2 linked regions of the Acuticoccus sp. I52.16.1 genome follow. The protein of the gene in region 1 binds, or shares a complex with, the protein of each later gene. Links are inferred from orthologs where the notes say so. Each region holds a gene or a part of one and is shown on either strand. Other genes may lie near its edges.

What was found.
Region 2: the proteins of uvrA (region 1) and mfd are in contact, whole or in part, in a crystal structure (PDB 4DFC), measured with the Escherichia coli proteins. The link is inferred for Acuticoccus sp. I52.16.1 from one-to-one orthologs.

What each region holds. Positions count from the first base shown.
Region 1 is NZ_CP094828.1:4,219,039-4,233,788, reverse strand. What follows is about bases 5,969-9,447. They hold uvrA (excinuclease ABC subunit UvrA), read left to right. Parts: upstream 5,969-6,346; coding sequence 6,347-9,247; downstream 9,248-9,447. Other genes in these bases: MRB58_RS19105 (hypothetical protein), read right to left, coding at 5,969-6,154. In the rest of the region: MRB58_RS19125 (hypothetical protein), read left to right, coding at 17-289; gyrA (DNA gyrase subunit A), read right to left, coding at 533-3,376; MRB58_RS19115 (hypothetical protein), read right to left, coding at 3,562-4,377; MRB58_RS19110 (single-stranded DNA-binding protein), read right to left, coding at 4,374-4,922; more of MRB58_RS19105, read right to left, coding at 5,081-5,968; MRB58_RS19095 (cell wall metabolism sensor histidine kinase WalK), read right to left, coding at 9,623-10,969; MRB58_RS19090 (response regulator), read right to left, coding at 10,966-11,682; MRB58_RS19085 (hypothetical protein), read left to right, coding at 11,871-12,176; MRB58_RS19080 (cysteine rich repeat-containing protein), read left to right, coding at 12,279-12,551; MRB58_RS19075 (calcium-binding protein), read right to left, coding at 12,718-13,824; MRB58_RS19070 (TonB-dependent receptor domain-containing protein), read right to left, coding at 13,821-14,750. UniProt on the Escherichia coli protein: The UvrABC repair system catalyzes the recognition and processing of DNA lesions. UvrA is an ATPase and a DNA-binding protein. A damage recognition complex composed of 2 UvrA and 2 UvrB subunits scans DNA for abnormalities.
Region 2 is NZ_CP094828.1:582,846-598,261, forward strand. The notes cover bases 4,239-8,383. They hold mfd (transcription-repair coupling factor), read right to left. Parts: upstream 7,994-8,383; coding sequence 4,439-7,993; downstream 4,239-4,438. Other genes in these bases: MRB58_RS02700 (DMT family protein), read left to right, coding at 4,239-4,434; MRB58_RS02710 (succinate dehydrogenase assembly factor 2), read right to left, coding at 7,993-8,274; recG (ATP-dependent DNA helicase RecG), read left to right, coding at 8,349-8,383. Outside these bases: MRB58_RS02670 (2-keto-4-pentenoate hydratase), read left to right, coding at 1-50; MRB58_RS02675 (lysozyme inhibitor LprI family protein), read left to right, coding at 144-500; MRB58_RS02680 (RNA methyltransferase), read right to left, coding at 555-1,325; MRB58_RS02685 (NADP-dependent isocitrate dehydrogenase), read left to right, coding at 1,389-2,606; MRB58_RS02690 (class I SAM-dependent methyltransferase), read left to right, coding at 2,753-3,418; MRB58_RS02695 (RidA family protein), read left to right, coding at 3,505-3,987; more of MRB58_RS02700, read left to right, coding at 4,075-4,238; more of recG, read left to right, coding at 8,384-10,463; MRB58_RS02720 (hypothetical protein), read right to left, coding at 10,467-11,588; MRB58_RS02725 (glycosyltransferase), read right to left, coding at 11,572-14,028; gmd (GDP-mannose 4,6-dehydratase), read right to left, coding at 14,133-15,128; MRB58_RS02735 (transporter substrate-binding domain-containing protein), read right to left, coding at 15,369-15,416. UniProt on the Escherichia coli protein: Couples transcription and DNA repair by recognizing RNA polymerase (RNAP) stalled at DNA lesions. Mediates ATP-dependent release of RNAP and its truncated transcript from the DNA, and recruitment of nucleotide excision repair machinery to the damaged site.

The sequences.
Region 1 (14,750 bases):
CGCATGAGGTCCTTATATGTACGGCGCCATTCTCAAGAGCTCGATCCTCGCCTCCGTTCTCGGAGCGATCGTGTTCGTCGCAGCTCTGACTGCGTCCAGCGTGGCCCCCGTGTCGACCAAGCTGGGACAGAAGAGCGATCTTCTCGTGGCCGCGGCCTACCATACCTGCCCGGTGGCCGACTGCGAGGAATTCCACGACGGCTTCGGCGGTTACCAGACCTCCGTCGACCGGAACGAGACGGACGGCGTGTTCACGCTGACACGCACCCGCACCGCGCTGATCGACTGACGGTCCCGCCCGCCGATCATCGCCGCTCCGCCAGGAGCTGACCCGCCGGACCAGGCCCGGCACCCCATCCAGACGACGCAGACCGTTCATGCGTCCTGGATGCGTCCCCCGACGTGGGATGCATCCAGGGCGCATTTTCGTGCGGCCCGGTGCGCGGCCCTCCCCCAACCGCGAGCGGGGACGCCCCGTCACCGGAGCGCCCCCGCGAGAGTCCATCCCAGCGCCGGTGCGGGCGGGCGCGGCCTATTCGTCGGCCGGGCCGTCGTCGCCGTCGTCGCCGCCGTCGAATGGGGCGCCGCCATCGTCCGGACCCTCGTCCGGCGCTTCGGGCAACTCGCCGGCGGCGGCCCCCTCCTCGGTCTCCTCGCCGTCGTCGGTGACGCGGTCGACGGAGACGACGCGTTCATCCTTGGCGGTGTTGAAGATGATCACGCCCTGCGTGTTGCGGCCGGCGACGCGCACCCCGTCGACCGGCACACGGATGAGCTGGCCGGCGTCGGTGACGAGCATGATCTGGTCGCTCTCGTCGATCGGGAAGCCGGCGACCAGCGGACCGTTGCGCTCGTTCACCACCATCGCGGCGATGCCCTTGCCGCCGCGGGAGGTCACGCGGAACTCGAACGAGGACGACCGCTTGCCATACCCGTTTTCCGAGATGGTGATGATCTGCTCCTCGGAGGCACTCATCTCGGCGTAGCGCTCCAGATCGAGCGTGCCGTCGGTGGCCGCCTCCTCGTCGTCGCCCGGAATCTCCGCCTCGCCGGCGACGGCACGGCGCATCTTCAGGAACGCGGCGCGCTCCTCCGGATTTGTCGCGAAGTGGCGCAGGATCGACATCGAGATCACCCGGTCGCCCTTGGCCAGCGAGATGCCGCGCACGCCCGACGAGTTGCGGCCCAGGAAGACGCGCAGCGACGAAACCGGGAAGCGGATCGCCTGGCCGAGCGCGGTGGTGAGCATCACGTCGTGGTCGGGCGTCGCGATCTGCACGCCGACGATGCCGTCCCCGTCGTCCAGCTTCATGGCGATCTTGCCGGCGCGGTTCACGTTGGTGAAATCGCTCAGCTTGTTGCGCCGCACGTTGCCCTGCTGCGTGGCGAACATGACGTCGTAATCGCCCCAGGTCGCCTCGTCCTCCGTCAGCGGCAGGATGGAGGTGATGCGCTCCCCCTCCTGCAGCGGCAGGATGTTGGACAGGAACTTGCCGCGCGACTGCGGGGCGGCCTGCGGCAGACGCCAGATCTTCTCCTTGTAGACGATGCCGCGCGAGGAGAAGAACAAGACCGGCGTGTGCGTGTTGGCGACGAACAGGCGCGCCACGAAGTCGTTGTCCTTGAAGGACATGCCCGAGCGGCCTTTGCCGCCGCGCCGCTGCGCCCGGTAGGTGTCGAGCGGGACGCGCTTGATGTAGCCGGCGTGGGACACGGTGACGACCATGTCCTCGCGGTTGATGAAGTCCTCGTCCTCGAGATCCGGGCCGCCTTCCATGATCTCGGTGCGGCGGGGCGTGGCGAACTCGTCGCGCACGGCCATCATCTCGGCCTTGATGATCCCCTGCACGCGGGCGCGCGAGGAGAGGATGTCGAGATAGTCGGCGATCTCGTCGGCGAGCTTCTTCAGCTCGTCGCCGATCTCGTCGCGGCCGAGCGCCGTGAGGCGCTGCAGCCGCAGGTCGAGGATCGCGCGGGCCTGATCCTCGGAGAGGCGGATGGTGCCGTCCTCCTGAAGTCGGTGGCGCGGGTCGGCGATGAGGGCGATGAGCGGGGCCATGTCCTGCGCCGGCCAGTGGCGCGTCATCAACTGCTCGCGCGCCGTCGCCGGGTCCGGCGCGGTGCGGATGAGGCGGATCACCTCGTCGATATTGGCGACGGCGACGGCGAGGCCGACGAGGACGTGCGCCCGGTCGCGGGCCTTGGCCAGCAGGAACTTGGTGCGCCGCGCGACGACCTGCTCGCGGAAGCCGATGAACGCGGACAGGATGTCCTTGAGGTTCAGCTGCTCGGGCCGGCCGCCGTTGAGGGCGACCATGTTGGCGCCGAACGATGTCTGCAAAGGCGAGAAGCGGTAGAGCTGGTTGAGGACGACATCGGCGTTGGCATCGCGCTTCAACTCGATGACGACGCGCATGCCGTCGCGGTCGCTCTCGTCGCGCAGATCCGAGATGCCCTCGACGCGCTTCTCGCGCACCAGATCGGCGATCTTCTCCACCATGGTGGCCTTGTTCACCTGGTAGGGGATCTCGTCGACGATGAGCGCCTCGCGACCGGAGCCGATCGGCTCGATCCGCACCTTGCCGCGCATCAGCACCGAGCCGCGGCCCATCTCGTAGGACGAGCGGATGCCGGAGCGGCCGAGGATTTGCCCGCCGGTCGGAAAGTCGGGACCGGGGATAAATTCCATCAGGTCGGCGATGGAGAGCGCCGGATCGTCGATTAGCGCGATCGTCCCGTCGATCACTTCGCCGAGGTTGTGCGGCGGGATGTTGGTCGCCATGCCGACCGCGATGCCGCCGGCGCCGTTGACGAGCAGGTTCGGGAAACGCGCCGGCAGGGCGATCGGCTCGCTCTCGGAGCCGTCGTAGTTGTCCTGGAAGTCGACGGTGTCCTTGTCGATATCCTGGATGAGGGCGGTGGTGGAGACCTTCTGGAGGCGCACCTCGGTGTAACGCATGGCCGCGGGACTGTCGCCGTCGACCGAGCCGAAGTTGCCCTGCCCGTCCACCAGCGGCACGCGCATGGAGAAGGGCTGCGCCATGCGCACCAGGGCGTCGTAGATCGCGCTGTCGCCGTGCGGGTGGAATTTACCCATGACGTCACCGACGATGCGGGACGACTTCTTGTAGGGGCGGTTCCACTCGTAATTGCCCTCGTGCATCCCGTAAAGGATGCGCCGGTGCACGGGCTTGAGGCCGTCGCGAACATCCGGCAGGGCGCGGCTGACGATGACGGACATGGCGTAGCCGAGGAACGACTTCTCCATCTCCGCCGTGATCGACACGCCCGAGATGCCGTCACCATCGCCCGACGACGCCGGCGCAACCGGGTCCGTGGGGCCGTTCGCGCCACCGTCTATCGTGTCGTCACTCACTCACGCTCTCCTGCGGGGAATTCCCTACTGAAATAGGCGATTCAGCCACCGATTGCCACCATCGGGCAGCTGTTCCACACTGAACTCGTATGCGAGCGTCGAGGGGCCCGTCGCCGCGCCGGGTCCCCGCCCCGCTCTGCCCCCGCCGCCGGGCCGGATCGACCGGTTCGCGGCCAGCTTGTGCCTCAGCCGAAGTGCACCAGCATCGCGGTGGCATCGTCGGAGCGTTTGAAGCGGGGAAAGCGGGTGAGGTCCGGATCGTCGTTCTCTACGGCGCGGACCTCGGCGAGCACCGCCTCGAGGTCACCCGCGGCGGCCATGAGCGCGGCGCCGTCGTAGAGCGCGTAATCGTCGATGGCGGCTTCGAAGCCGTCCGACACCAGGAGCGCCCGGCCCTCGCGCGCGCCGACGACGTGCTGCCGCGCCCACCGCATGCACCCCTCGTCGGGAGCGAAGACTGGGTATCCGTCCTGGGTGTTGGCGGTGTTGCGCACGGTCCTGAGGTAGGCCGTCACCTCCGGCGTGCGGCCCTTGCCGCCGCTCATCAGGCGGCGCGCGCTGTCGCTCTCCCAGGTGCTCATCCGGTCGAGGCCGCCGAACCGGGTCAGCATCCCGTCCGCCTCGATCCAGATGCCGCAGTCGCCCAGCTCCACCACCTCGACGATCTCGCCGAAGCGGGCGAGGACGACGGCGGCGGTGGGCACCTCGTAGCGCTCCCTGGGCGCGCGGCGGCGCTCGGCGGTGAACCGGGCGGCCGCGGTGTGGGCGGCCGCCCGCAGCAGCTCGCCCGGCGTGTCGATCGTCTCGGCGCCGTCGAGCAGCGCCTCATGCAGCGTGGCGGTGAGCCAGGCGGCATCGCTCGGCGCATCGAGCAGCGGCTCGTCGCCGAGGCCGGTCGCCCCGTCGATGACCCAGGCATAGGCGCCGGCGGTGCCGCAGCCGTCCTCGTTGGGACGTCGCGGCGAACCGGCCGCGCAGACCGAGGCGAGAACCTCGATCAAAAGGGGATGTCGTCGTCGAACGGTTCGGGCGAGGCCGGGCGCCCGCCGCCGCCGCCACCACCGCCGCTGCCGCCGCGATCGGAGTAGCGGTCGCCGCCGCTGCCACCGCCGCCGTAGCCACCGCCACCACCACCGCCGCCGCCGCCGAAGTCGCCGCCGCTGCCGCCATAGTCGCCGCCGCCGCCGCCGCCGGTGCGACCGTCGAGCATTTGCAGCACGGAGTTGAAGCCCTGCAGCACGACCTCGGTGGAGTAGCGCTTCTGGCCCTGCTGGTCTTCCCACTCACGGGTCTGGAGCTGACCCTCGATGTAGACCTTCGAGCCCTTCTTCACATACTGCTCGATGACGCGGCAGAGGCCTTCCTGGAAGCACACGACGCGGTGCCACTCGGTCCGCTCGCGGCGCTCGCCGGAATTGCGATCGCGCCAGGTCTCGCTGGTGGCGATCCGCATGTTGGCGATCGGCCGGCCGTCCTGGGTCCGGCGGATCTCCGGATCGGCCCCCAGATTGCCGATCAGGATCACCTTGTTGACGCTCCCAGCCATGCCCGTTCCTCCACTCTTCGGGCGCGCACCCTAACGCACCGGGACGCCGCGCAAAGCGCCGCGTCGCGCTGTCCACAGGGCACGGCGCTGCGGTCCCCGTAAATTCGTTGCGCGCGGGTGGGACCCCTCCCCGCGAACGTGCCGCACGACGGCCGAGATCAGTCGCTGTCGCCTTCGTCGTCGGGCCCTTCGACCTCGCGTGCGAGCTCGTCGAGAAGGCCCAGCTTCTCCAGCTTGGCGCGCAACGGGTGCGGCGCCTCGGTATAGCGGTTCGAGTAGGGCATCGTCGTGCCCAGAACGCGGCCGAGCGCCGAGCGATCCATCCGGTAGGCGAAGGCGTTGATCTCGTGGAACACCTCGGCGAGGGAGGCGATCTCCGCCTCGGACAGGGCGAGCGGCGCGCTCGGCATTTCCTCCGACGGCGGCAGTTCGATCCCGTACTCCTCCCGCAGGAAGGCGACGTGCGGGGCGGCGCGCTTGCGCACCTTGTCGAGCGCGGCCGCGGGCAGCACGTAGCGGGGGCCGCGCACGAAGTTGAAGGCGCGCTGCTGGTCGTAGGGCATCTTGCCGCCGGGCATGCGGGCGATGGCGCGCTCCAGCATGTGGATCCCGAGGACCGACAGCCCCTCGTTGACCGACCGCCGCTCCAGCTCCGGCGCCGCCGTGCCGCAACCCAGCACCTCGAGCACATCGTCGATGACGTCACCGCCGGCCATCTGTGCGCGGTCGAACGGCCGCACGATCATGTTCTCCGGCCCGACCGCATCGCGCCACCGGGTGATGATCTGGGTGAGGTTGAGAACGCGCGGGGTCGCCTCGATGTCGGCCAGCGCGCGGCCGGAGCGTACGCCCTGGTGCGCGGCGCTGATCGCCAGCGCCACCGGCTCGCGCACGTAGACGAGCACCCGCACTCGCGGCGCGATGGTGCGCATGGTCTGGACGCAGCCGGCGATCTCCTCCGGCCCGAGGCGCTGGAGGGTTTCGGAGCTGATGAGCCCGGCCGGCAGCCCGCCCGCCGCCGCCGCCTCCTGCCGAAACTCCTTCAAGAACTTCGACTCGCCGCGCGCCTTGGTGCGTCCGGAGAACGGCCGGACCAGCGCATGGTTGGTGCGCGTCCTCGCGTAATAATAAAGGCCATGCCGCGCCAGCACTGCGGCATTGTCGCGGAAGGTCGCCTGAAGGGACGTCGTACCGGTCTTCATGTGGCCGATGTGCAGGGTCAGGACGTCCACGGGGTGCCTCGGGTCGGATCGCGTCGCGCCGGTTTGCGCCAGGCTCGTGTGCGCCAGGGTCCGGGGCGCGGTCAACTGTCCCCATGTGGCTGTGGATTTGCAGAACAATGCTGCCGACGCTATGTGCGGCATTGACCACAACTCGTCGATGTTCCACTTTTGGGCTCAGACGATTTCCCCGGAGTCGAAGGCATGGCCAACCGCGCGCGCGTCGCTGCCGAACGCAAGCTCGTCGTCAAGGGCGCGCGGGAGCACAACCTCAAGGGCGTCGACGTCTCCCTGCCGCGCGACACGCTGGTGGTGTTCACCGGCCTCTCGGGCTCGGGCAAGTCCTCCCTGGCGTTCGACACGATCTACGCCGAGGGCCAGCGACGCTACGTGGAGAGCCTGTCGGCCTACGCGCGGCAGTTCCTGGAGATGATGCAGAAGCCGGACGTCGACCAGATCGACGGCCTCTCGCCCGCCATCTCCATCGAACAGAAGACGACGTCGAAGAACCCCCGCTCGACGGTCGGCACCGTCACCGAGATCAACGACTACATGCGCCTCCTGTGGGCGCGCATCGGCATCCCCTACTCGCCGGCGACGGGCCTGCCGATCGAAGCGCAGACGATCAGCCAGATGGTCGACCGCATCCTGGCGCTGCCGGAGAAGACACGGCTCTACCTGCTGGCGCCCATCGTGCGCGGCCGCAAGGGCGAGTACCGCAAGGAACTGGCGGAGTTGCAGAAGAAGGGCTTCCAGCGCGTCAAGGTCGACGGCACCTTCTACGAGATCGAGGACGCGCCGACGCTCGACAAGAAGTTCAAGCACGACATCGACGTCGTGGTCGACCGCGTCTCCACGCGGCCCGACCTCGCGACCCGCCTCGCCGACAGCCTGGAGACCGCGCTCGGCCTCGCCGAAGGCATCGCGGTCGCCGAATTCGCCGACGAGATGGACGGCGCCGCACCGCGCCGCATGGTGTTCTCGGAAAAGTTCGCCTGCCCGGTCTCGGGGTTCACCATCGCCGAGATCGAGCCGCGCCTCTTCTCGTTCAATGCGCCGACGGGCGCGTGCCCCACCTGCGACGGCCTCGGCACGACGCTCTCGTTCGAGGCGGACCTGGTGGTGCCGGACCCGGCGATGACGCTGGCGGGCGGGGCGATCCTGCCTTGGGCGCGCACCGGCAACACCAGCCCCTACTACACGCAGACCCTGCAGGCGCTCACCGCCCACTACGACGCCGACATGACCACCCCCTGGCAGGACCTGCCGGAGAAGGTGCGCGACGTGATCCTCTACGGATCGAAGCGCGAGAAGATCAAGTTCACCTACGACGACGGCCTGCGCAGCTACACGACTTCGAAAACGTTCGAAGGCGTCATCACCAACATCGAGCGGCGCTGGAACGAGACGGACTCGGCCTGGGTGCGCGAGGAGCTGGCGCGCTACCAGTCCGACGCCCCCTGCCCGGCCTGCAACGGCTACCGGCTGAAGCCCGAGGCGCTGGCGGTGAAGGTGGCGGGCGAGCACATCGGCGAGGTCTCGGCGCTGGCGATCCGCGACGCGGCCCCCTGGTTCGACGCCCTGCCCGAGAAGCTGACCGCGCAGCAGAACGAGATCGCGCGTGCCATCCTGAAGGAGATCCAGGAGCGGCTGCGCTTCCTGGTGGACGTCGGCCTCGACTACCTGCAGCTCTCGCGCGGCAGCCGCACCCTGTCGGGCGGCGAGAGCCAGCGCATCCGCCTCGCCAGCCAGATCGGCTCCGGGCTGACGGGCGTGCTCTATGTGCTGGACGAGCCGTCCATCGGCCTCCACCAGCGCGACAACGCCCGCCTGATCGACACGCTCAAGCGGCTCAGGGACCTCGGCAACACCGTCATCGTGGTCGAGCACGACGAGGACGCGATCCTGGCGGCGGACTACGTGCTCGACATCGGCCCCGGCGCGGGCGTGCACGGCGGCGAGATCACGGCGGAGGGCACGCCCGAGGAAATCATCGCCAACCCCAATTCGCTGACGGGCAAATACCTGTCGGGCGCGCTGGAGATCCCGCTGCCCGACAAACGCCGCGCGCGCAAGAAGGGCAAGGCGATCAAGGTCGTGAACGCGTCCGGCAACAACCTCCGAGGCGTCACTGCCGAGTTCCCGCTCGGCCTCTTCACGGCGGTCACGGGTGTCTCGGGCTCGGGCAAGTCGACGCTGGTGATCGAGACGCTGTACCGCGCCGTGAGCCGCAAGCTCAACAAGAGCCGCGAGGTGCCGGCGCCGCACGAAACGATCACCGGGCTGGAACAGCTCGACAAGATCATCGACATCGACCAGTCGCCGATCGGCCGCACGCCGCGATCCAACCCGGCGACCTATACGGGCGCCTTCACCCCGATCCGCGACTGGTTCGCGGGATTGCCGGAGGCGAAGGCGCGCGGCTACGGGCCGGGCCGCTTCTCGTTCAACGTCAAGGGCGGGCGTTGCGAGGCGTGCCAGGGCGACGGCGTCATCAAGATCGAGATGCACTTCCTGCCCGACGTCTACGTCGAGTGCGACGTGTGCAAGGGCAAGCGCTACAACCGCGAGACCCTGGAGATCGAGTTCAAGGGCAAGTCGATCTCCGGCGTCCTCGACATGACGGTGGAGGAAGGCTGCGACTTCTTCTCGGCGGTGCCGGCGGTGCGCGACAAGCTGGTGACGCTCAACCAGGTGGGCCTCGGCTACATCCGCATCGGTCAGCAGGCGACGACCTTGTCGGGCGGCGAGGCGCAGCGCATCAAGCTGGCCAAGGAGCTGTCGAAGCGGGCGACGGGCCGCACGCTCTACATCCTCGACGAGCCGACGACGGGGCTGCATTTCCACGACGTCGCCAAGCTGCTCGACGTGCTGCGCCAGCTGGTCGACCAGGGGAACACGGTGGTCGTCATCGAGCACAACCTCGAGGTCATCAAGACGGCGGACTGGATCATCGACATCGGCCCGGAGGGGGGCGACGGCGGCGGCCAGATCGTGGCGGAGGGCAAGCCGGAGCAGGTGATGAAGGTCGCGCGCAGCCACACGGGCCAGTTCCTCACCGAGCTTCTCGAGCGCCGCCCACCACGCCGAGAGGCCGCGGAGTAACCCGCGGCCTCGCTTCCCACGCCACCTCGCCCCCACGCCCCTTCCCGCGCCCACGCCCGCACCGCGGTGCCCTACCGCGCCCCCGCACGGCCGCGCCTTCCGTCTCCACGGCACGGCGGTGCCTTCCCGCTCCACGGCACGGCGGTGCCTTTCCAGTCCACGGCACGGCGGTGCCTTGCGCCTGTTCCTCGGAGCCGTCCGTCGCTGAAGCCCGATCAGCGCCAGGGCGGCGGAGGGTGCAAGGCCGGAGAGCGAAGCGTGCCTTGCGGCCTCTGCCGTCCTGGTGCCGGGCTTCTTCAGCGACGGGCGGCTCCGGGGAACAGGCGCTCCCCCTGTTCCTTGGTGAGTCCCGAGCCTCTTGGCCTCGCCCCCCACTCAGAGCACGAAGATCGGCAAAGTCAGGGTAAAGCGGGCACCGCCGACTGGCGCGTCGCCGATGGCGATGGTTCCGCCGTGCGCCTCGGCGAGGCTCTTGACGATGGCGAGGCCGAGGCCGGCGCCTCCGGTGGCGCGATTGCGGGAGGTTTCGAGGCGGACGAACGGCTCCAACAGCAGCGCGCGGTCGGCTTCGGCGATGCCCGGCCCCTCGTCATCGACGGTGAGGACCAGCGCGCCTGGGCGGGCGGCCAGGGCGACGTGGGCGGCGCGGCCATATTTCAGCGCGTTGTCGACGAGGTTGGCGATCATGCGCTTCAAGGCGAGGCGATCGCCCAGGACGCTGGCGTCGTGGGCGGCGGGCGCCACCTGAAGGGTCACGGCCGCGCCGGTCTCGGCGCGGCCTGCGGTCTCCTCGCGCACGAGGTCGGCGAAGGTCAGCAGCTCCTCGGACAGTTCACCGACGCCCGCGCGCGTGGCGACGATGGCGTCGTCCAGCATGTGGACGATGTCGATCACGTCGCGCACCGCGCGGTCGCGCATATCGCTTTCGGGCAGCATTTCCAGACGCAGGCGCAGGCGCGTGGCGAAGGTGCGCACGTCGTGGGAAATCCCGGCGACCATCACCATGCGTGAGGCGACGAGGGTCGCGAGGCGTGCCTGCAGGCGGTTGAACGAGGCGACGAGGGAGCGGATCTCCGGCGCGGAGGAGCGCGACTGCGGCAAAGGCGGCGACGTGCCGGTGAGGTCGATCGCGTCGGCGGCGGCAGCGAGGCGGCGCAGCGGCGCCATCTCGCGGTGCATGACGACGAGCGAGATCACCGCCACCAGCGATCCGATCAGTCCGACGAAGGTCCCCACCGGCAGGCCCATGTGGTTGATGGAGCCGGGGTTGCGGGCGGCGATCTCCAGCGTCTCGCCCGAGCGCAGGCCGATCCGGAAGCGGTAGCCCTCGCGAATGCGGGTCAGCCGCGGGAGCATCCGGCTGTCGGACGCGAGGGGCGAGACCTGCACCCGGCGCCCGTCCGGCAATGCCATCTCGTCCGCCACCGGTGCGGGCGGCGCGCCGGATCCTGGGCCGGATCCGGGCGCGGATACGGTGGCGGGGCCGGGGTGGAGGCGGACGGTGAGAAGGTCGGTGTCGAGCGCGGCGGCGAGGCTCGCCGGCGGGGCGCCGCTCTCGAAGAGGGCGACGATGGCGGCGAGGCGTTCCGGCGGCAGCAGGGCCGGCTCGCGGCCCGGCCGCTGGGCGAGGTAGTAGACCGCCACGATCGCCAGCCACAGCACCATCATCGCGGCGCAGGTGATGAGGGCGACGCGGCTGCGCAGGCTCAGCGTCGGGCTCACGTGAGCGGCCGCACCGTGGCGGTGAAGAGGTAGCCCCCGTTACGCACGGTGCCGACGAGGGCGGTGCCGGGGCTCGCCTGCTCCAGCTTGCGGCGCAGGCGCGAGACCAGCATGTCGACGGTCCGGTCGAACGGGTCGGCATCGCGGCCGCGGATCTTGTCGAGGATGTAGTCGCGCGTGAGCACCCGCCGCGGCGCGCCGACGAAGCAGGCCAGGAGGTCGAACTCGCCCGTGGTGAGGGCGACGTCCTCGCCGTCCTCGGTGGCGAGCTGGCGGGCGTCGAGGTCGATCACGAAGCGGTCGAACGCGAGGCGGCGGTTGGGGCGGGTGGCGGCCGGCTCGGCGGCCCGGCGCAGGCGCGCACGCACGCGGGCGACCAGCTCGCGCGGGCCGAAGGGCTTCACGACGTAATCGTCGGCGCCCATCTCGAGGCCGAGGACGCGGTCGATCTCGTCGCTCTTGGCGGTCAGCATCAGGATCGGCACCTGGTCGTGGGCGCGGATGCGGCGGCAGATGGCGAGGCCGTCCTCGCCCGGCAGCATGACGTCGAGGATGATGAGGTCGGGTCGGACGCGGGCGAGGACGGCGTCGAGCGCGGGCCCGTCGCCGGCGCACTCGACGGCGTAGCCCTCCCCGCGCAGCAGGCTGGCGACGAGATCGCGAATGTCGGTGTCGTCCTCGACGACGGCGACGGTGGTGAGAGCAGTGGTCATGCCATTACTATCCCACCCTTAATGGTTATCGTAAATCTCCCACCGATAGCCGTATACACTCTGTTACGCATATCGACATTCTGAGACAAACTGAGCCGGCCCGGCAACTTGTGCGCAACAATGACCACTTATCTTCTCTGTGTCCCGGGCGGAATGGTCCAGCCGGGATCCAGTCACGTGAGGATACGATGATCAAGGCACTCATGGGTTCGGCCCTCGCGCTCGTCGTCGTGGTCGGTGCGGCCTCGGATGCGGACGCGTTTTCCCGCAAGCGGACCACGGTCGGTCCCTACGGCGGGCAATCCAACTTCAGCGCCAACGTGGAGTGCTACGGCAACTCCTGCACGCGCAATGCCACGCGGCGCGGCGCCTACGGCAACACCGTCAACCGTTCGGCGACGATGACCTGCGAAGGCGGGGCGTGCGTCAAGAACAGCTCCACCGAGGGCCCGTGGCATCGCGGCATCTCCTCCTCGACGGTGTATACGCGGTAGGCTCGTTCCCATGCGGCACGGGCCCTCCCCGCCGCAGCGCACCAGAAACCGCCCGTGGCCGCGCTCCGGCGCCGTCACCGGCCCTCGCCGAGGAACTCGACCATGCCCTCTCTGACCCGCGTGATGCGGACGGCCGTGACCGGTGCCGTGCTGCTGGCGGCCGGCGGCGCGGCGCTCGCGCAGACGCCGCCGAAGATGAAGCAGATGTCCCGCGAGGACATGATGACCCTCTTCCAAGCCTGCAAGGACGACTACCGGCGGTACTGCAAGGACGTCGAGCCCGGCGACGGGCGGATCGCGCGCTGCATGGGCGAGCACCGCGAGAATCTGTCCGAGCAATGTCGCGTCACCGTGCGCGACATCATGTTGAAATAGCCCCCACACGCGATCGACGACACCGGACGACGGCCCGCCCTCCCCGGCAGTGACGCGCGTTCGCGGCACCGAGCGCGCCGCCGGGCGCGCCACCGCGACAGGCCGGCCACGAAAAAAGGCGCCGCGCGGGGGCGCGGCGCCTCGTCGGCCTTCGTGGGGCCTCGGTTCAGAGCAGGAAGACGCCGTCCGGCACGTCCGTCTGGTTCCAGATGGTGAACGTGAAGTCGGCCTCGCCGTTGCCGGTCAGATCGCCGGCGACGACGGTGTTGCCGCTGGCCTCGGTGACCTGCAACTCGCCCGCGGCGCCGGAGAAGGCGTCGACGATGACGAAGCTGTCCTTCGCGGCGGTGTTCACGTTGGCGTCGATCGGGCGCAGCGAGATGATGTCGTTCTCGTCGTCGAGCGCGTAGATGATGTCGCCGTCCGGCTCGTCGGCCGTGCGGTAGAGGAAGACGTCGCGGCCGGCGCCGGAATCGAGCGAGTCCGCCCCCACGCCACCGATCAGCACGTCGTTGCCGCTGCCGCCGCGCACGCTGTCGTCGTCGGCATTGCCGAAGATCTGGTCGTCGCCTTCGCCGCCGATCAGCACGTCGTCGCCCCAGCGGCCGCGCAGCTTGTCGTTGTCGCCGGCGCCGTCGAGCGTATCGTCGCCCAGGCTGCCGACGAGCACGTCGACGCCGTCGCCGCCGTAGAGATAGTCGTCGCCGTTGCCGCCGACGGCCACGTCACGACCCTCGGTGCCGAAGAACTCGTCGTCGAACCGGGTGCCGAAGTAGGTGTCGTTGCCGGTCGTGTCCATCACGACCTGGGCCTGGCCGTTGAGCGTCGAGTCGAGCATTTCGGTGCCACGGTTCTCGCCGCTGTTGAGATACAGGATCTCCGCGACCAGCTCGTTGACGTCGCCCTTCACGCCGACGGCGTTGGTCAGATCCAGCCCGTCGTAGCGCACGATCGTGTCGTAACCGACGATCTCGTCGTCGGCGTCGACGTCGAACGAGCCGTCGGCGTTGTAGCTGTCACCGAGCGTGCCGATGATGATCTCGTCGATCGAGCCGCTGACCGTGTGGGTGGCGAGGTCGTACTCGAAGTCGTCACCGTTGATGATGAAGATCTGCGTGTCGGCCCCGTCCAGTTCCCCGAGCGCGACGATCTGGGTCGAGACTTCCATGTAGGGGTACCCGGCCGCCACGAAGTCGCTCAGGAACGCGTTGTAGACGGACGGGTAGCTGAGGCCGGACGTCTGGTCCGCGCCAAAAGTCACTTCGACGGTCAAAGGGTCTCTCCTTGGGGGATGGAGCGCTGCCCGCCGCCGAAGCGGTGGCTCACCGTCAGGAACGCTGAGAAGCCGGGGCTAGGCTCGAGGTCGAGATACTGCGTGTACTGCTTGTTCAAGATATTCTTCAACGTCAGCGAGGCCACGGTATCTTCGGTGATGTTGAAGTTCAGGTACGCATCGAGCAGCGTGTAGCTGTCGCCCGTCAGACCGAGGAAGTCCGCTTCGTCCTTCTCCGCGACGTAGGTCAGCGTGGCGCCGGCGTCGAGGCGGCCGCCGAGGGCGCGCCCGCCCAGCGTACCCGACACACGCCAGGGCTGGACGTTGGACAGCGGGTCGCCGCTGTCGAGGTCCTTGCTCTCGACGTACGTGCCCGTGACACGGCCGTAGACGCGGCCGGTATCGTAGATCGCGTCGAGCTCGAAGCCGTAGAGGACCGCCTCGGCGACGTTGACGTAGGTGCACCCACCTGGAAGCGGAAAGGTCGAGCACTCGAGGTCGATATAGTCGTCAACCGTGTTGTGGTAGGCGGAGGCCTTCAAGCGCAGCCGGTCGCCGCGGATGGCGAGGTCGTCGAACGCCAGGTTCACGCCGGCCTCGACGTTGTGCGCGATCTCGGGATCGAGGTTGGGGTTCGGGAAGAACGGGAACTGCACGGGCGGCGGGTGCACGCCCTGGACCAGCGTCTCGGTGACGGAGGGCGCGCGGTACCCTTCCGAATAGGAGGCGTAGACCGTCACCGGGTCGACCGGCGTCACCGCGACCGTGATCTTGGGCGAGAGGTGGCCGCCGTCCTTGTGGACCTTGTCGCCGGTGTCCTGGTCGACGCCGTCCAGCACGTAGCCGTCGTAGCGCAGGGCACCGATCACCTCGAACCAACCGCGCTTGGCGGTGTGCTGGATGTAAGCGCCGTAGACCCCGCGCTG
Region 2 (15,416 bases), 3.6 Mb from region 1 along the record:
AAGGCGTCGGCAGCGTGTCCTGCAAGGTGCCGGCGCTGCGCGGCGCCTGATGCATGATCGCCGTGCGCCGCCACCGGCGCACGGCCCATACCGCGCCGACCGCGCCACGACGTAGGGCGGCGGCCCACCCAGGAGGCCCCGCCATGCTCGATCGTCTTGCCGCCGCCGCGCTGATGCTCGCGGTCCTCGCAGCCGGTACCGGCGCACCGCCCGCCGCGGCGCAGAGCTACGACTGCTCCAAGGTGATGGCCGCCGACGAGAAGGCCGTGTGCAACTCCCCCCGCCTCTCCGCGCTCGACGACGAGATGGCGAAGCTCTACGACGCCATCCGCCGCTGCGCGCTGATGGGAACGCGCGGCGAGGTGACCGACAGCCAGCACACCTTCATGGCCGAGCGCGCCGCCTGCGGGGCCGACGACGCCTGCCTGACGTCCCTCTACACCGACCGCGTCGCCACCCTGGGCAAGATCAAACGCGAGATGGGCCCCGGCGCCTGCTGAGCCTCCCCCGCCGGCCCGGCGGGCGCGCGCGGGCGCCCGTCTTGCGCGCCGCCCTCAGTCGCCCGAACGCGGCGGGCGCTGTGGGTCGAGGTGGTTCAGGACGCCGCGCAGGGTGCGGACCTGTTGGCGGTCCCACCCCGCGTCGGACAGTGTCGTGAAGAGGTTGCGCTCCATGCGCTCGGCCATCCCCTCGGGCCGGAAATAGCCCGTCGGCTTCAGCAGCGAGACGAGGTGGCGCCACAGGCCCGTTACTTCCTGGCGCGTCGCGGGCGGTTGATCGGGCGGCGGCGCGGCCGGAAGCTCGCGCGCGACACGGCGCCATTCGTACGCCATCAGCAGCACCGATTGGGCGATGTTCAGCGAGGCGAATTCCGGATCCACCGGGAACGACACGATGATCGAGGCGAGCGCCACTTCCTCGTTCTGCAGGCCCCATCTCTCGCGGCCGAAGAGGATGCCCGTCGGCCCGGTGCGCGTCTCGGCGACGAGTTCGGCGAGTCCCGCCTCCGGCCCCTCGACCCGCTTCGTCATGTCGCGCGGGCGGCGCGTGGTGGCGATCACGAAGGTGAGGTCCGCGATCGCCTCCTCCAACGTGGCGAAGACGCGCGCATTGTCGATCACGTGAGCCGCGCCCGACGAGGCGGCGCGGGCCTTCTCGTTGGGCCAGCCGTCACGCGGGGCGACGAGGCGCAGGTCGGTGACGCCGAAGTTGGCCATCGCCCGCGCGGCGGTGCCGATATTCTCGCCGAGCTGCGGCTCGACGAGGACGACGGCGGGGGGCGGCACTAAGGTCGGTGCCGCAACTTCCTTCGTGGCATCGGTCATGCTAAGGCGGCGCCCAGATCCGCGGTGAACGCGGAATGTCCCTTAAAGACGCAAGGTCCTGGAATGGCGAAGATCAAGGTTGCAAACCCCGTCGTAGAGTTGGACGGGGACGAGATGACCCGCATCATCTGGCAGTACATCAAAGACAAGCTGATCCACCCGTACCTGGACATCGACCTCGAATATTACGACCTCGGTGTCGAGCACCGCGACGCCACCGACGACCAGGTCACGGTCGACGCGGCCAACGCCATCAAGCGTCACGGCGTCGGCGTCAAGTGCGCGACGATTACGCCGGACGAGGCGCGCGTGGAAGAGTTCGGCCTCAAGAAGATGTATCGTTCCCCCAACGGGACGATCCGCAACATCCTCGGCGGCGTCATTTTCCGTGAGCCGATCATCTGCCGCAACGTGCCGCGGCTGGTGCCGGGCTGGACCGAGCCGATCATCATCGGCCGTCACGCCTTCGGCGACCAGTACCGCGCGACCGACTTCGTGGTGCCGGGCAAGGGCAAGCTGACCTTGACGTTCACGCCCGAGGGCGGCGAGCCGCAAGAGCACCAGGTGTTCGACTTCCCGGGCGGCGGCGTCGCGATGGCGATGTACAATCTCGACGATTCGATCCGCGATTTCGCCCGCGCCTCCATGAACTACGGCCTGATGCGCGGCGTGCCGGTCTACCTCTCCACGAAGAACACCATCATGAAGGCCTACGACGGGCGCTTCAAAGACATCTTCCAGGAGATCTACGACGCCGAGTTCGCGGCCGACTTCAAGGCCAAGGGCATCACCTACGAGCACCGCCTGATCGACGACATGGTCGCCTCGGCGATGAAGTGGTCCGGCGGCTACGTCTGGGCGTGCAAGAACTACGACGGCGACGTCCAGTCCGATACGGTCGCCCAGGGCTTCGGCTCGCTGGGCCTGATGACCTCGGTGCTGATGACCCCGGACGGTCAGACGGTCGAGGCCGAGGCCGCGCACGGCACGGTCACGCGCCACTACCGCCAGCACCAGCGCGGCGAGCAGACGTCGACCAACTCCACGGCGTCGATCTTCGCGTGGTCGCGTGGCCTCGCCCACCGCGCCAAGCTCGACGGCAACGACGACCTGAAGATGTTCGCCGACACGCTGGAGAAGGCCACCGTCGGCTGCATCGAGGACGGGCACATGACGAAGGACCTCGCGCTCCTCGTCGGTGCCGACCAGGGCTGGGAGACGACGACCGGCTTCCTCGATTCGGTCTCCGCCCGCCTCGAGAAGGACGTGGCGAAGGCGTAAGCGCCCGCCCATCGCCGACGACGACCGAAGAGCGGGCCCCGGCCCGCTCTTTTTCGTCGGCCAGCGGCCAGAGCGCATTTTCGTCGGCCAGCGGCCGGAGCCCGTTTTTCGCCGGCCAGCGGCCGGAGCCCATGGGAGCGCATGAGATGTTCGACGATCCCGCCGCGGTCGCACGGTACGCCGACGGGCCGCCCCGACAGGTGCCGGGCTTTCACGACCTGCACACGATGGCGCTGGTGCTCCTCTCCGGCCACGTGCCGGCGCGGGGGCGCGTGTTGGTCCTGGGCGCGGGCGGCGGCCTGGAGCTGAAGGCGTTCGCCGCCGCACGTCCCGGCTGGCGTTTCGACGGGGTCGACCCGTCGGCCGAGATGCTGGGCCTCGCCGCCGCCAACACGGCCCCCTTCGCCGCGCGCATCGCCCTGATCGAGGGCACGATCGACGCCGCCCCCGCCGGCCCGTTCGACGGCGCGGTGTGCCTGCTGACGCTCCACTTCATCGCGCCCGACGAACGCCGGCGCACGCTGGAGGCGCTGCGCGCGCGGATGGCGCCCGGGGCTCCGCTCGTCGTCGCGCATCACAGCGTGTCGCGGGAGCCGGCGGAACGCGCGTTCTGGCTGGCGCAGTACGCCGGGTTCGCGGCCGAGAAAGGCGTCGACCCGGAGCGCGCCGCCAAGGCCGGCGCGTCGATCGCGCAGCATCTGCCGCTGCTGGCGCCGGAGGAGGACGAGGCGATCCTGGCCGCCGCCGGCTTCACGGACATACGCCTCTTCTATGCCGCCTTCAGCTTCCGCGGTTGGGTCGCCGTCGCGTGACGCGGGCGCCGTGTGAGGCGCGTGGCAGCCGTATTGCATTCCATCGGCGACGGCAGACGCCGACCACCCTTGATGGAGCCACCCACATGTTCAGGACGATGACCCGCGCCGCGGCGCTGGCGACCGCGCTCGCCCTCCCCCTCGCTGCCGCCGCCCAGGAGGGCGACACGGCCCCCAACGGCGTCGTGACGCTCTACCCGGACGGGATGTTCCCGCCGACCGGCACCTGGAACCTCGCCACCCGCGCGGGCGACTTCGTCTACGTGGCGGGGATGCGCGGCATCGTGCCGGAGACGAACACGCTGGCGGAGGGCAACGAGGCGCGCGTCCGGCAGGCGTTCGTGAACATGCAGACCATCGCCGCCTCGCAAGGAGCGACGTTGCAGGACGCGGTGCGCATCGTCGTCTACGTGACGGACATGTACCGCTACCGCCCGATCGTGAACCAGATTCAAGAGGAACTCTGGGCCGGCCGCCCCTACCCGCCGCGCACGATCATCGAGGTCGACCGGCTGAACCAGGACGACATCGTCGAGGTCGAGGGAACGTTCTACGCGCCGCGGAGCTAGGGCGGATCGGCGGGCGGGGGCGGGGTCCATCGTCAGCGGAAGCGGCATCTGCTAAGCGCCTGCCGTCATCGTGAAGGATACCCGCCTTTGTCCGCCATACCCGTCCCGGTCGCGACGATCGGCCTGCTCATCGCTTCCAACGTCTTCATGACGTTCGCCTGGTACGGGCACCTCAAGTTCAAGGCCGCGCCGCTGGTGGCGGTGATCCTGGTGAGCTGGGGTATCGCGCTGTTCGAGTACATCCTGCAGGTGCCGGCGAACCGGATCGGCTACGGCACCTTCAGCGGCGCGCAGCTGAAGACCATCCAGGAGGTCATCACCCTGTCGGTCTTCATGATCTTCTCGGCGACCTACCTGGGGGAGCCGATCCGCTGGAACCACGCCGTCGGCTTCGCGCTGATCGCCGGCGGCGCATGGTTCGTGTTCCACGAGTTCGGGCGCGGCTGACGGCTCACGCGGCCGCCTTCTCCTCCTGCTCGGCGAGCTTGGCCATCTTGGTCAACAGGACCGCGACGCCCTTGGTGCGCTTGTCGGGATCGGGCCAGTCGCGGATGAAGACCACCTTCTGGTCCGGGCGCATCTTGGCGAGCGAGCCCTCGCCGGCGATCATCTGGACGAGCCCCGAGGCGTTGTTGAACTCGTTGTTGCGGAACGAGACGACGCAGCCCTTCGGCCCGGCGTCGATCTTCTCGACGTTGGCGCGCCGGCACAGGCTCTTGATGTAGACGATCTTCATCAGCCACTCGACCTCCTCCGGCACCTTGCCGAAACGGTCGACCAGCTCGGCGCCGAACGCGTCGATAGATTGCGCGTCGTCGAGGTCGGCGAGGCGGCGGTAGAGGCTCATGCGCAGCTGCAGATCGGGAATGTAGTCCTCCGGGATCAGCACCGGGATGCCGACCGAGATGTGCGGCGACCACTGGTCCGGCGCCTCTTCGTCGGAGCCCGATTTCAAGGTCGCCACCGCCTCCTCCAGCATCGACTGGTAGAGCTCGAAGCCGACCTCCTTGATGTGCCCCGACTGCTCTTCTCCCAGGAGGTTGCCCGCGCCTCGAATGTCGAGATCGTGGGAGGCGAGCTGGAAGCCGGCGCCCAGCGTGTCGAGCGAGGAGAGCACCTTGAGACGCCGCTGCGCCGGGCCGGTCAGCGTCTTGTCCACCGGCGTCGTCATCAGCGCGTAGGCTCTGGTCTTGGACCGGCCGACGCGGCCGCGGATCTGGTAGAGCTGCGCCAGGCCGAACATGTCCGCCCGGTGGACGATCAGCGTGTTGGCGGTCGGGATATCGAGCCCCGATTCCACGATGGTCGTCGCCAGCAGCACGTCGTACTGCCCGTCGTAGAAGGCGTTCATCACATCGTCGAGCTCGGTCGGCGACATCTGCCCGTGCGCGACGGCGACCTTCACCTCCGGCACGTGCTGCTCCAGAAACTCCTTCTGACCCGCGAGGTCCGACACGCGCGGGCAGACGTAGAAGGACTGGCCGCCGCGGTAGCGCTCCCGCAGGAGCGCCTCGCGGATCGTCAGCGCGTCGAACGGGGTCACGAACGTGCGCACCGTCAGCCGGTCGACCGGCGGCGTCGCGATGAGCGACAGCTCGCGCACGCCGGTGAGGGCGAGCTGCATCGTGCGCGGGATCGGCGTCGCCGAGAGGGTGAGCACGTGGACGTCGGACTTGATCTCCTTCAGCCGCTCCTTGTGCTTGACGCCGAACTTCTGCTCCTCGTCGACGATCAGCAGGCCGAGGTCGCGGAACTCGATCCCCTTGGCGAGGAGCGCGTGAGTGCCGACGATGATGTCGACGTCGCCGTTCTTCAGCCCCGCCTTCACCTCGCGCATATGCTTGGGGCCAACGAGGCGCGAGGCCTGCTCGACACGCAAGGGCAGGCCGGCGAAGCGTTCGGCGAAGGTCTTGTAGTGCTGGCGCGCGAGGAGCGTCGTCGGCACGATCAGCGCCACCTGCTTGCCGTCCATCGCGGCGAGGAAGGCGGCACGAATCGCCACCTCCGTCTTGCCGAAGCCGACGTCGCCGCACACCAGGCGGTCCATCGGCGTGCCTTTGGCGAGGTCCTCGGCCACCGCCTCGATGGCGGAGAGCTGGTCGTCGGTCTCGTTGTAGGGAAACTTGGCGACGAACTCGTCGTAGACGCCGGTCGCCGGCTCGATCACCGGGGCCTTCTTCAGGAGGCGCTGCGCGGCGGTCTTGATGAGACCGTCGGCGATCTCGCGCACGCGCTCCTTCATCTTCGCCTTGCGCGCCTGCCAGCCTGCGCCGCCCAGCTTGTCGAGGACGACGCCCTCGGTGTCCGCCGCGCCGTAGCGGGACAGGAGGTCGATGTTCTCGACCGGCAGGTAGAGTTTGTCGTCCTTCTGATAGGCGATCTCGACGCAGTCGTGCGGCGCGCCGGCGGCCTCCAGCGTCTTGAGGCCGATGAACCGGCCGATGCCGTGGTCGACGTGGACGACGAGGTCGCCCTCCGCCAGCGAGGATGCCTCGGTAAGGAAGTTGGCGTCGCGCTTGCGCTTGCGGCTGGAGGAGACGAGACGGTCGCCCAGAACGTCCTGCTCGGCGACGATGACGTAGTTGGGCGTCTCGAACCCGGTCTCCAGCTCCATCACCGTGAGCGCGGCCTCGGCCTTGGGGAGCGCGCCGGCCTCCTCGATCGTGCCGACTTCGGTCATCGCACCGACGCCGTGGTCGCGCAGCACCTGCGCCATGCGCGAGCGCGAGCCCTCCGACCATGAGGCGATGATCGGCCGCCGCCCGTCCTTGCGGATCGCGTTCACATGGTCGACCAGGGAGACGAAGATGTTGACGTTGCCGGCCGAGCGCTCCGCCGCGAACGAGCGGCCGACCTTGCCGCCCGCCGGGATCGTCAACTGCTCGGGCCGCTCCGGCTCGTCGAACGGCGACAGGCGGATGACGCGGTGCCCCTCCAGCATCTCCTCGGTGGAGAGGCCGGTGAGGTAGAGTTCGTCGGTCGGCAGCGGGTTGTAGGGCGCGCCCTTGAGCGACTGCTCGATCGCCGTGGTGCGGGCCGCATAGTGGTCCTCGATCTCGGCGACGCGCTTGGCGACGGCGTCCTCGGCCAGGTGGTCGATCACCATCGGAGCGCCGGGCACGTAGTCGAACACCGTCGCGAGGCCCTCGTGGAAGAGCGGCATCCAATGCTCGACGCCCGCCGCGCGCACGCCTTCGGAGACGGAGTGGTAGAGGATGTCGTCCTTCGTGGCGGCGCCGAAGCGGCGCAGGTAGCCCTCGCGGAAGCGCGAGATGGTCTCCTCGTCGAGGATCACCTCGCTCATCGGGATCAGCTCGATCATCGGCCACTGGCCGGTGGTGCGCTGCGTGTCGGGATCGAACGGGCGGATCGTCTCCAGCGTGTCGCCGAAGAAGTCGAGCCGGACGGGCTGCTCGGTGCCGGGCGCGTAGAGGTCGACGATGCCGCCGCGTACCGCATATTCACCCGCCTCGCGCACCGTGGGCGTGCGCAGGAAGGCGTTGTCCTCCAGCCAGGCGAGGACGTCCTTCATGACGACGTCCGATCCGGCGGCGTGGCGCAGCGTGGCGCGGCGGATCACCTCCGGCTTGGGCGCACGCTGCAGGATGGCGTTGGCGGTGGTCAGCACCACCATCGGTCCGTCGCCGGCCTTGCGCGCGGCGAGTGTCGCCAGTGCGGCGGCGCGGCGTGCCTGGACGAGCGCGGAGGGCGAGGCGCGATCGTAGGGCATGCAGTCCCAAGCCGGCAGGCGCACCACCGCCAGCTCCGGCGCGAAGAAGGCGAGCGCGTTCTCCGCCGCCTTCAGCCGCGCCCCGTCGCGCGCGACGAACATCACCGCATCGCCCGTCGCGGCGGCCATCGTGGCGAGAACCTCGCCTTCCATGCCGTCGGGGACTTGCGTCACGGTCAATTCGCGCGGCAAATCCGGTTCGGCGAGCCGCTTCAGGCTCGGCTTGGCAAGTTCCTTGATTTCGGCGATCGAGAGCGCCTGCGCCTTTTTGGCCATCACCCTGCCTTGTGAAACGCGATGACGCGATAAAGAACCGCGCTCTGATGATTTTCGGGAATATCGGTCTGCTCGGTGATCCAGGCATAAAGCTCCGGATCGGGGACGCTCATCAGAGCCTCCATCTCGGCGACGTCGGCTTCGCTCCACTCCTCGATGGTGGCGTCGGCGAAGCGGCCGAGCAGGAGGTCCATCTCGCGGGTGCCGCGGTGCCAGGTGTGGAAAAGCAGGCGCTTCTTGCGCGGGTCGAGACCTGCGGAGGAACGGGTCGTACCGGACATACTTCTCTTTCCGCGCACGTTGAAACGTGGCATATCACAACGCAAGATGGTCGGCCGTCCGGGAGGACGCCGACGTGACAGGCAACGTCGATATCGGTCGTCTGATCGCCCCGGTCAATCGCCTCGATGGCGTAGGCCCCGGCAGAGCGGATCGCCTGGCCCACCTCCTGGGCCGCGAAAGCGCCGCCGAGACGCGCATCTTCGACCTGTTGAACCACATGCCGAGCGGCGTCGCCGACCGCCGCACCATCACCCCGGTCGCCGAGGCGCCGGAGCGTGGAACCGCCACGTTTACGGTGAAGATCACGCGGCATGAATCGAGCCGCACCCCCAAGGGCCCGGTGCGCGCGTTCGGCGAGGACGAGACCGGCGAACTCGCGATCGTCTTCTTCCGCGGGGGCATCAAGTGGATCGTCGGCACCTATCCGATCGGTGCGTGGGTGCGCGTCTCGGGCGAGACGACGTGGCGCGACGGTCGGCCGCAGATCGTCCACCCCGACGCATCGGCCGTCGTCGAGGCGCCGGATGCCCCCGCCGGCCCCGGCTTCGGCCTGGAGCCGCAATATCCGATGACGCAGGGGCTGACCCCCGGCGTGTTGGCGGGCGTGATCGGAAACGCGCTGGAAAAGATCGGCGACGTGCCCGAATGGCTGGACCCGCCGCTGATGGCGCGCGAGCGCTGGCCCGCCTTCGCCGAGGCCTACACCGCCGTCCACCGCCCCGCCGAGGTGGCGGACATCCTCCCCGCCTCCCCCGCGCGCCGGCGCCTCGCCTACGACGAGCTGCTGGCGAGCCAGCTCGCACTCGCCATCGTGCGCGACCGCGAGCGCACCCGGCGCGGGCGGGTGCGCAAGTGGGACCCCACCGCGATCGACGCGCTGGAGGCATCGCTCCCCTTCGCCCTCACCCCCTCGCAGCGCCTCGCGATCGCCGAGGTCGCGGGCGACCTCGCCGCCGAGCACCGCATGACCCGCCTCGTCCAGGGCGACGTCGGCTCCGGCAAGACGGTGGTGGCGATGGTCGCCGCCGCGATGGCCGCCGGCGACGGTGGGCAGACCGCGATCATGGCCCCGACCGACCTCGTCGCCCGCCAGCACTACGAGACGCTGGCGCGCTACCTGGAGCCTGCCGGCATCGCCGTGCGGCTCCTCACCGGCCGCGTGCCGGAGAGCGAGCGCAGCCGTGCCATGGCCGCGCTCGCCAGCGGCGAGGCGAAGGTCGCCGTCGGCACGCACGCCCTCTTCCAGGGTGCGGTGGAATTCGCCGACCTCGCGCTGGTGGTGGTCGACGAGCAGCACCGCTTCGGTGTCTCCCAGCGCATGGCGCTGACACAGAAGGGGCCGACCTCCGACCTCCTGGTAATGACCGCGACGCCGATCCCGCGCACCCTGGTGCTGGCGAGCTACGGCGACATGGACGTCTCCCGCCTCACCGACAAGCCGGCCGGCCGCCAGCCGATCGAGACGCGCGTCGTCGCCGACACCCGCCTCGGCCAGATCATCGACCGCCTCGCCGCCGCCGTCGCCCGCGGCGAGAAGGCCTACTGGGTCTGCCCGTTGGTGGAAGAGGGCGAGGAGAGCGAGCTGCAATCGGCCATCGCCCGCCACAAGGTGCTGGCCGAGCGGCTCGGCCCCGTCGTCGGCCTCGTCCACGGCCGCACCCCGGTCGCCGAGCGGGAGGACATCATGTCCGCCTTCAAGGACGGCGACCTCTCGGTCCTCGTGGCGACCACCGTGGTGGAGGTCGGCGTCGACGTGCCGGACGCGACCATCATGGTCATCGAGAACGCCGAGCGGTTCGGCCTCTCGCAGCTTCACCAGTTGCGCGGGCGCGTCGGGCGCGGGTCCAAGCCCTCCACCTGCCTCCTGCTCTATCGTTCGCCGCTGGGGGCCATCGCGCGCCAGCGGCTCGACACCATGCGGGCCACCAACGACGGCTTCCGCATCGCCGAGGACGACCTGAAGCTGCGCGGCGAGGGCGAGTTGCTCGGCACCCGCCAGTCCGGTGCACCGCAATTGCGCGTCGCCGACCTGGAGCGCGACGGCGATCTGTTGGCGACGGCGACGGACGACGCGCGCATGGTGGTGGCCATGGACCGCGACCTCGCCGGCGAGCGCGGCCGGGCGCTGAAGCTGCTGCTGACCCTCTACGAGCGCCGCCGCGCCATCGAGCGGCTGCGCTCCGGGTAATCTTCAGCGGCTGCCGGTGCCGCCCGCGGGGGCCACGCGGTCGAGCATGAGCGGGTCCAGCGCCTCCGGCGCGAAGCCGAACGCCTCCGCGACATCCGTCTGCACGTAGCGCTGCACGGCCGAGAGCTGCGTCGTCATCGCGGCGACCGTGGTGCGGGACGGTGTCGCCCGCAGCTCGGACGACCGGTCCGAGAGGGCCGCGAGGTTCTGAACCAGCGTCGCCGTGGCGGTCTGCGCGTCGGTTCCGGGCATCGCATAGGCGTTGACCACGCGCGCCATGTCCGTCAGCGCCGCGAGGCGGCCCTGCACGAAGGCGGCGTTGGCGGGCTCGCTGAAACTGATCTGGCCCGACGCGCCGCGCGGGCGGGGCGACAGGACGTCGACCGTCCGCCCCAGGGTGCGCAGCATGCCGGCGAGGAGGTCGAACAGGCGGCGCCGCGCGCCCTGCTCGGTCTCCGGCTCGGACCACTGCGGGTCGAGATGGCCCTTGTCCCACCGCCGCTCCAGCGTGCGCGCGGTGTTGGCGACATGGGCTGCCAGCGTCACCGCCAGCGGGCACCGCCCTTCGTCGTCCTCGAGGTGGAAGAGCGCGTATTCCAGCGCCGGCAGGCCGACGTAGCCGGGCTCCAGGTTGCGCAGCGCGGCCAGCGTGGCCGGCCCGTCCGGCGCGCTCCCCAGCAGCACGTTGAACTGCGTGCGGGCGATCGCCTCCTCGCCGAACGGCGTCAGCACGCTCGTCGAGGCGGCGCGGTTGTACTCGCTGGCGAAGGCGAGCGAGACCGCCGCGCTCGCGGCGCGCATGGTGCGCACGTAGCCGACCTCGAGGTCCCGCGGCGAGCGCCGCTCCAGCGAGCAGAGCCGCAGCACGACGTTCTGCAACCGCGCCGACGTGCGCGAGAAGGCCGCGAAGCGCGGCTTGACGAGACCACGGCCGAGCTGCGCCAGCGGCGGCTCGTTCAGCGCATCGGAGGGCGCGGGGGCGGCGGCGGGGTCTGCCGCGGCGGCCGGGGGGCGCGGGGTTTCTGTCGGGACGGCATCGCCGGCGTCCTGCGCCATGGCGAAGCCGCTCCCGGCGGCGAGCGCCGCCGCGAATGCGATGGCGCGGGCGCTAGCGCAGCGACGCAAAGATCTCGTCCAACCGCTTGGCATATTTGCGTGCCTGCGCCTCAATCGAGAAGTTCTTCGCCACGAACGCCTTGGCCCGCTCGGCCCGCCGCTGCCGCTCGGCGGGATCGGCCCGCACCGCCCGCATCTGCTTCACCGCACTCTCCAGCTTCGGTTGCGCCCAGACCTGGTTGCCGTCGACGAAAATATACTCGTTCGGCTTCGGCTCGACGAGATCGTAATCGACGATCCACGAGTGCTCCGGCTTGGTGAAATCCATGTTGCCGGAATAGCCGGTGGTGAGGATCGGCACGCCGATGCTCATCGCCTCGATCAGGCCGAAGCCCCACCCCTCCGAGCGGTGCAGCGAGACGTAGCAGTCCGCCCCGCGCTTCAGCTTCATCAGGTCGCCGTAGCGCAGCGTCTCGTTGAGGATGGTGATGCGCGGGTCGGAGGCGGCGACCTCCAGCAGCGCGTCCCAGCGCATCGTCTGGTGCGGATCGTCGACGAAGTCGCGGTTGTGCGTCTTGAGGACGAGGAGCACGTCCTCGTCCATCCCGAAGGCCGCCTGGAACGCCTTCACCACCCCGTGCGGGTTCTTGCGCTCGACGAACGAGAACGAGTCGAACGTCGCCAGGAAGACGAACGTCTCCGGCCCCACCGGCAGCCGCTCGCGCACCCAGGCGCGCGAGGCCTCGCGGCCCGGATCCGGCACCTGCTCCACCGCCATGCCGACGTTGCGCACCGGCTTGCCGCCCATCACCGGCTCGTAGATCTCGACACCGTAGTCGGTCGCGACCCAGATCTCGTCGACGAGATCGAACGAGAGGATCTGCGCGTCCGACGGGCGCGACAGCTCCCAGAAGTAATAGCCGATGTTGTAGGCGCCGTTGTAGGTATCGGGCAGGTAGGCGAGCGCCATCGGCAGCGTCTCGCCGTTGAGGTGGATGAGGTTCACCTTGGCGGGCTTGGGCTCGTCGAACGCGAGGTCCTTGGTGTTCATCCCCACCGGCGCCGGATTGTCGAGATCGAAGTCGACCACGTTGGGCTCGTAGCCCGCCGCCTTCAACGTCTCGAACGACAGGCGCGAGGCCTGGCCGAGGCCGGAGGACTTGGCCATCGGGCCGATGATCTGCAGGGGGACCCGCTCGTTGCGCGGTGCCGTCGCCGGCGGAAAGCGGGCCGCGTCGAACCGGTTGCCGCGCGCGTCGAACGTGTTGTAGCGCAGCCGCTTCAGGTCGAACGCGTTCGTCAGCAGATACTTGGCGAAGCGTTCGGCGTCGAACACCTCCGAGATCGCCTCGCCGCTGGTGTGCAGCACCTGGATCGACTTGTCGAACGGGGTCTCACGCGGCGGCCCCTCGAACATCGCCGTGAGGTTCTTCGTCGGCAGGTAGCGGATGATGGAGGGCTGGCTGATCGCCTCCAGCAGCAACCACACGTGCATCAGGCGGCGATGGTCCGGCGTCGACAGGTCGAGCACGTCGTAGCGCGGGTTGGCCTTGTGCTCCTCCTCGATGAAGCGCGACAGGGCCCAGTCCTCACCGCGGTAGACGGCCGGCACGCGGCGCAGCACGTCGACATAGTAGTCCGGGATGAGGCAGTCCTCGACGTGCAGGTCCATCGCCTTTTCCAGGCACCACCAGCGCACGAACGCCTCGTACTGGTCGATCCCCGCCAGCGGGAAGGCCTCGGCCGCGCCCGGCGTCGTCAACGCGTAGGACAGCGAGGCCTGGGAGAGCTTGAACCTGTTGCCGACCAGCGGCACCGGCGCGTTGAGGTAGGCGATCTCGTCCGCCCCCAGCGGGATCCGCAGCGGGTGGCGCATGGTGATGTAGTTGTCGAGATACCAGCGCAGGAAGCGGTTCTTGGCCGTCTCCGACCCGTCGATCGGCAGCCCCTGGCCCAGCTTCAGCCGGGTGTGCTGGAACTCCAGATACTTCGACATCGACTGGCGCACGTTGCCGGTCATCGCCCCCTCGAAGGCGAACATCGTCTCGTGCAGGGGGTAGCGCTTGGGCTCGCCGCGCAGCGGCGCGCGCTCGATCGCGGGACCCGCTTTGGCCACCAGCGAGATCGCGTTCTCCAGCGCCGGGGCGACGGCGGCGCGGATGTCGTCGGTCACGCCGCTGCGGTTCTCCAGCATGCGGCGGGCGACCCGCTCGTAGGTCCCGTCACCGCGGCGCACGAAGAACTCGAACGGCAGGTCCCGTTCCATCATCGCCGCACGCAGCCCGTCGGGCAGCTTCCAGTAGAAGCCGGAGCGCGCCGGGCCGAGGCCGGCCTGCTCGACGTCCTTGCGGCGCACGTCGGCCCGCACGATCGCGGTCGGCACACCGTCGACCACGAACTGCAAGGTCAGCGGGGCGTGCATGGGGTCGGACTTGTCCGTGACCCAGCCCGACACCTCGTTGGATGAGAAGACGTCGATGTTGAGGGCGTAGATGGACGTCTCGCTCACGGGGCACTCTCAGTCGATCGCCGGGATCGAATGCCCGGGCTTTAAAAACGGTCCCGACGTGTTGGCATCATGCCGCCCCCACGTGCAAGACCGCTTTTGCCGACCTACGCCAGAACGGCGGCGCGCTGGGCTTTGTGACGCTCGATATCGGCGTCCACCATCTCGCAGATCATCTCTTCCAGCGTGGTCTTGGGCTCCCAGCCGAGCTTGGCTTTGGCCTTGGCCGGGTCGCCGAGCAGGATGTCGACCTCCGCCGGGCGGAAGAGCTTGGGGTCGATGACGAGGTAGTCGGCCGAGTTCAGCCCGACGTGGCCGAAGGCGATCTCCACCATGTCGCGCACCGAGGTGGTGCGGCCGGTGGCGACCACGTAGTCGTCCGGCTGCTCCTGCTGCAGCATCATCCACATCGCCTCGACATAGTCGCGCGCGTGGCCCCAGTCCCGCTTGGCGTCGATGTTGCCGAGGCGCAGCTCGTCGGCCATGCCGAGTTTGATGCGGGCGACCGCGTCGGTCACCTTGCGGGTGACGAACTCGATCCCGCGCAGCGGCGATTCGTGGTTGAAGAGGATGCCGGACGAGGCGTGCATCGCGAAGCTCTCGCGGTAGTTCACCGTCATCCAGTGGGCGTAGAGCTTGGCCGCGCCGTAGGGCGAGCGGGGGTAGAACGGCGTCTTCTCGCTCTGGTGGGCCTCCTGGATGAGGCCGAACATCTCCGAAGAGGACGCCTGGTAGAAGTGCGCGTCGGGCTGGGCGATGCGCACCGCCTCCATCACGTTCGCCGCGCCGACGCCGGTCACGTTGCCGGTCAGGATCGGCTGCTGCCAGGAAGAGGCGACGAAGCTCTGGGCGGCGAGGTTGTAGACCTCCTGCGGCTGCGCGGTCTCCACCGAGCGGATCAGGCTCGACAGGTCGGTCAGGTTGGCGTCGAGATAGTTGACGTCCTTCTCGATCTTCAACCAGCGCAGACGGTGGTCGGCGATGCCGAAGTGGCTGGAGCGACGCACCACACCGTAGACATCGTAGCCCTTGTTGAGCAGGAACTGGGCCAAATAGGCTCCGTCCTGCCCGGTGATGCCCGTGATGAGTGCCTTAGGCGCCATGCGGTCTGTCTCGCTTGTGTCAAAATCAGGGGGCACGGTCGCCCGCTCGGACGCGGCAACCGGCAAAGGGTTCGGCTGCGCGCACTTACCAAAGCTGCATCAGACCTACAATAGAGGCGCGGGTATCGCAGATTGTCGTCAGGCTCGGGGCTCGAACGAAGGGCGGGCTTTGCGGGCGGCCCTCGGTGGAACTCGCCGACGCCCGCAGGCGCCGGCGGACAGGACCGGGCGGATCGTCGCTCAGAGCGCCGGCAGATCCGGCAACGGCTGGCCGAGCCACTTCTCCGA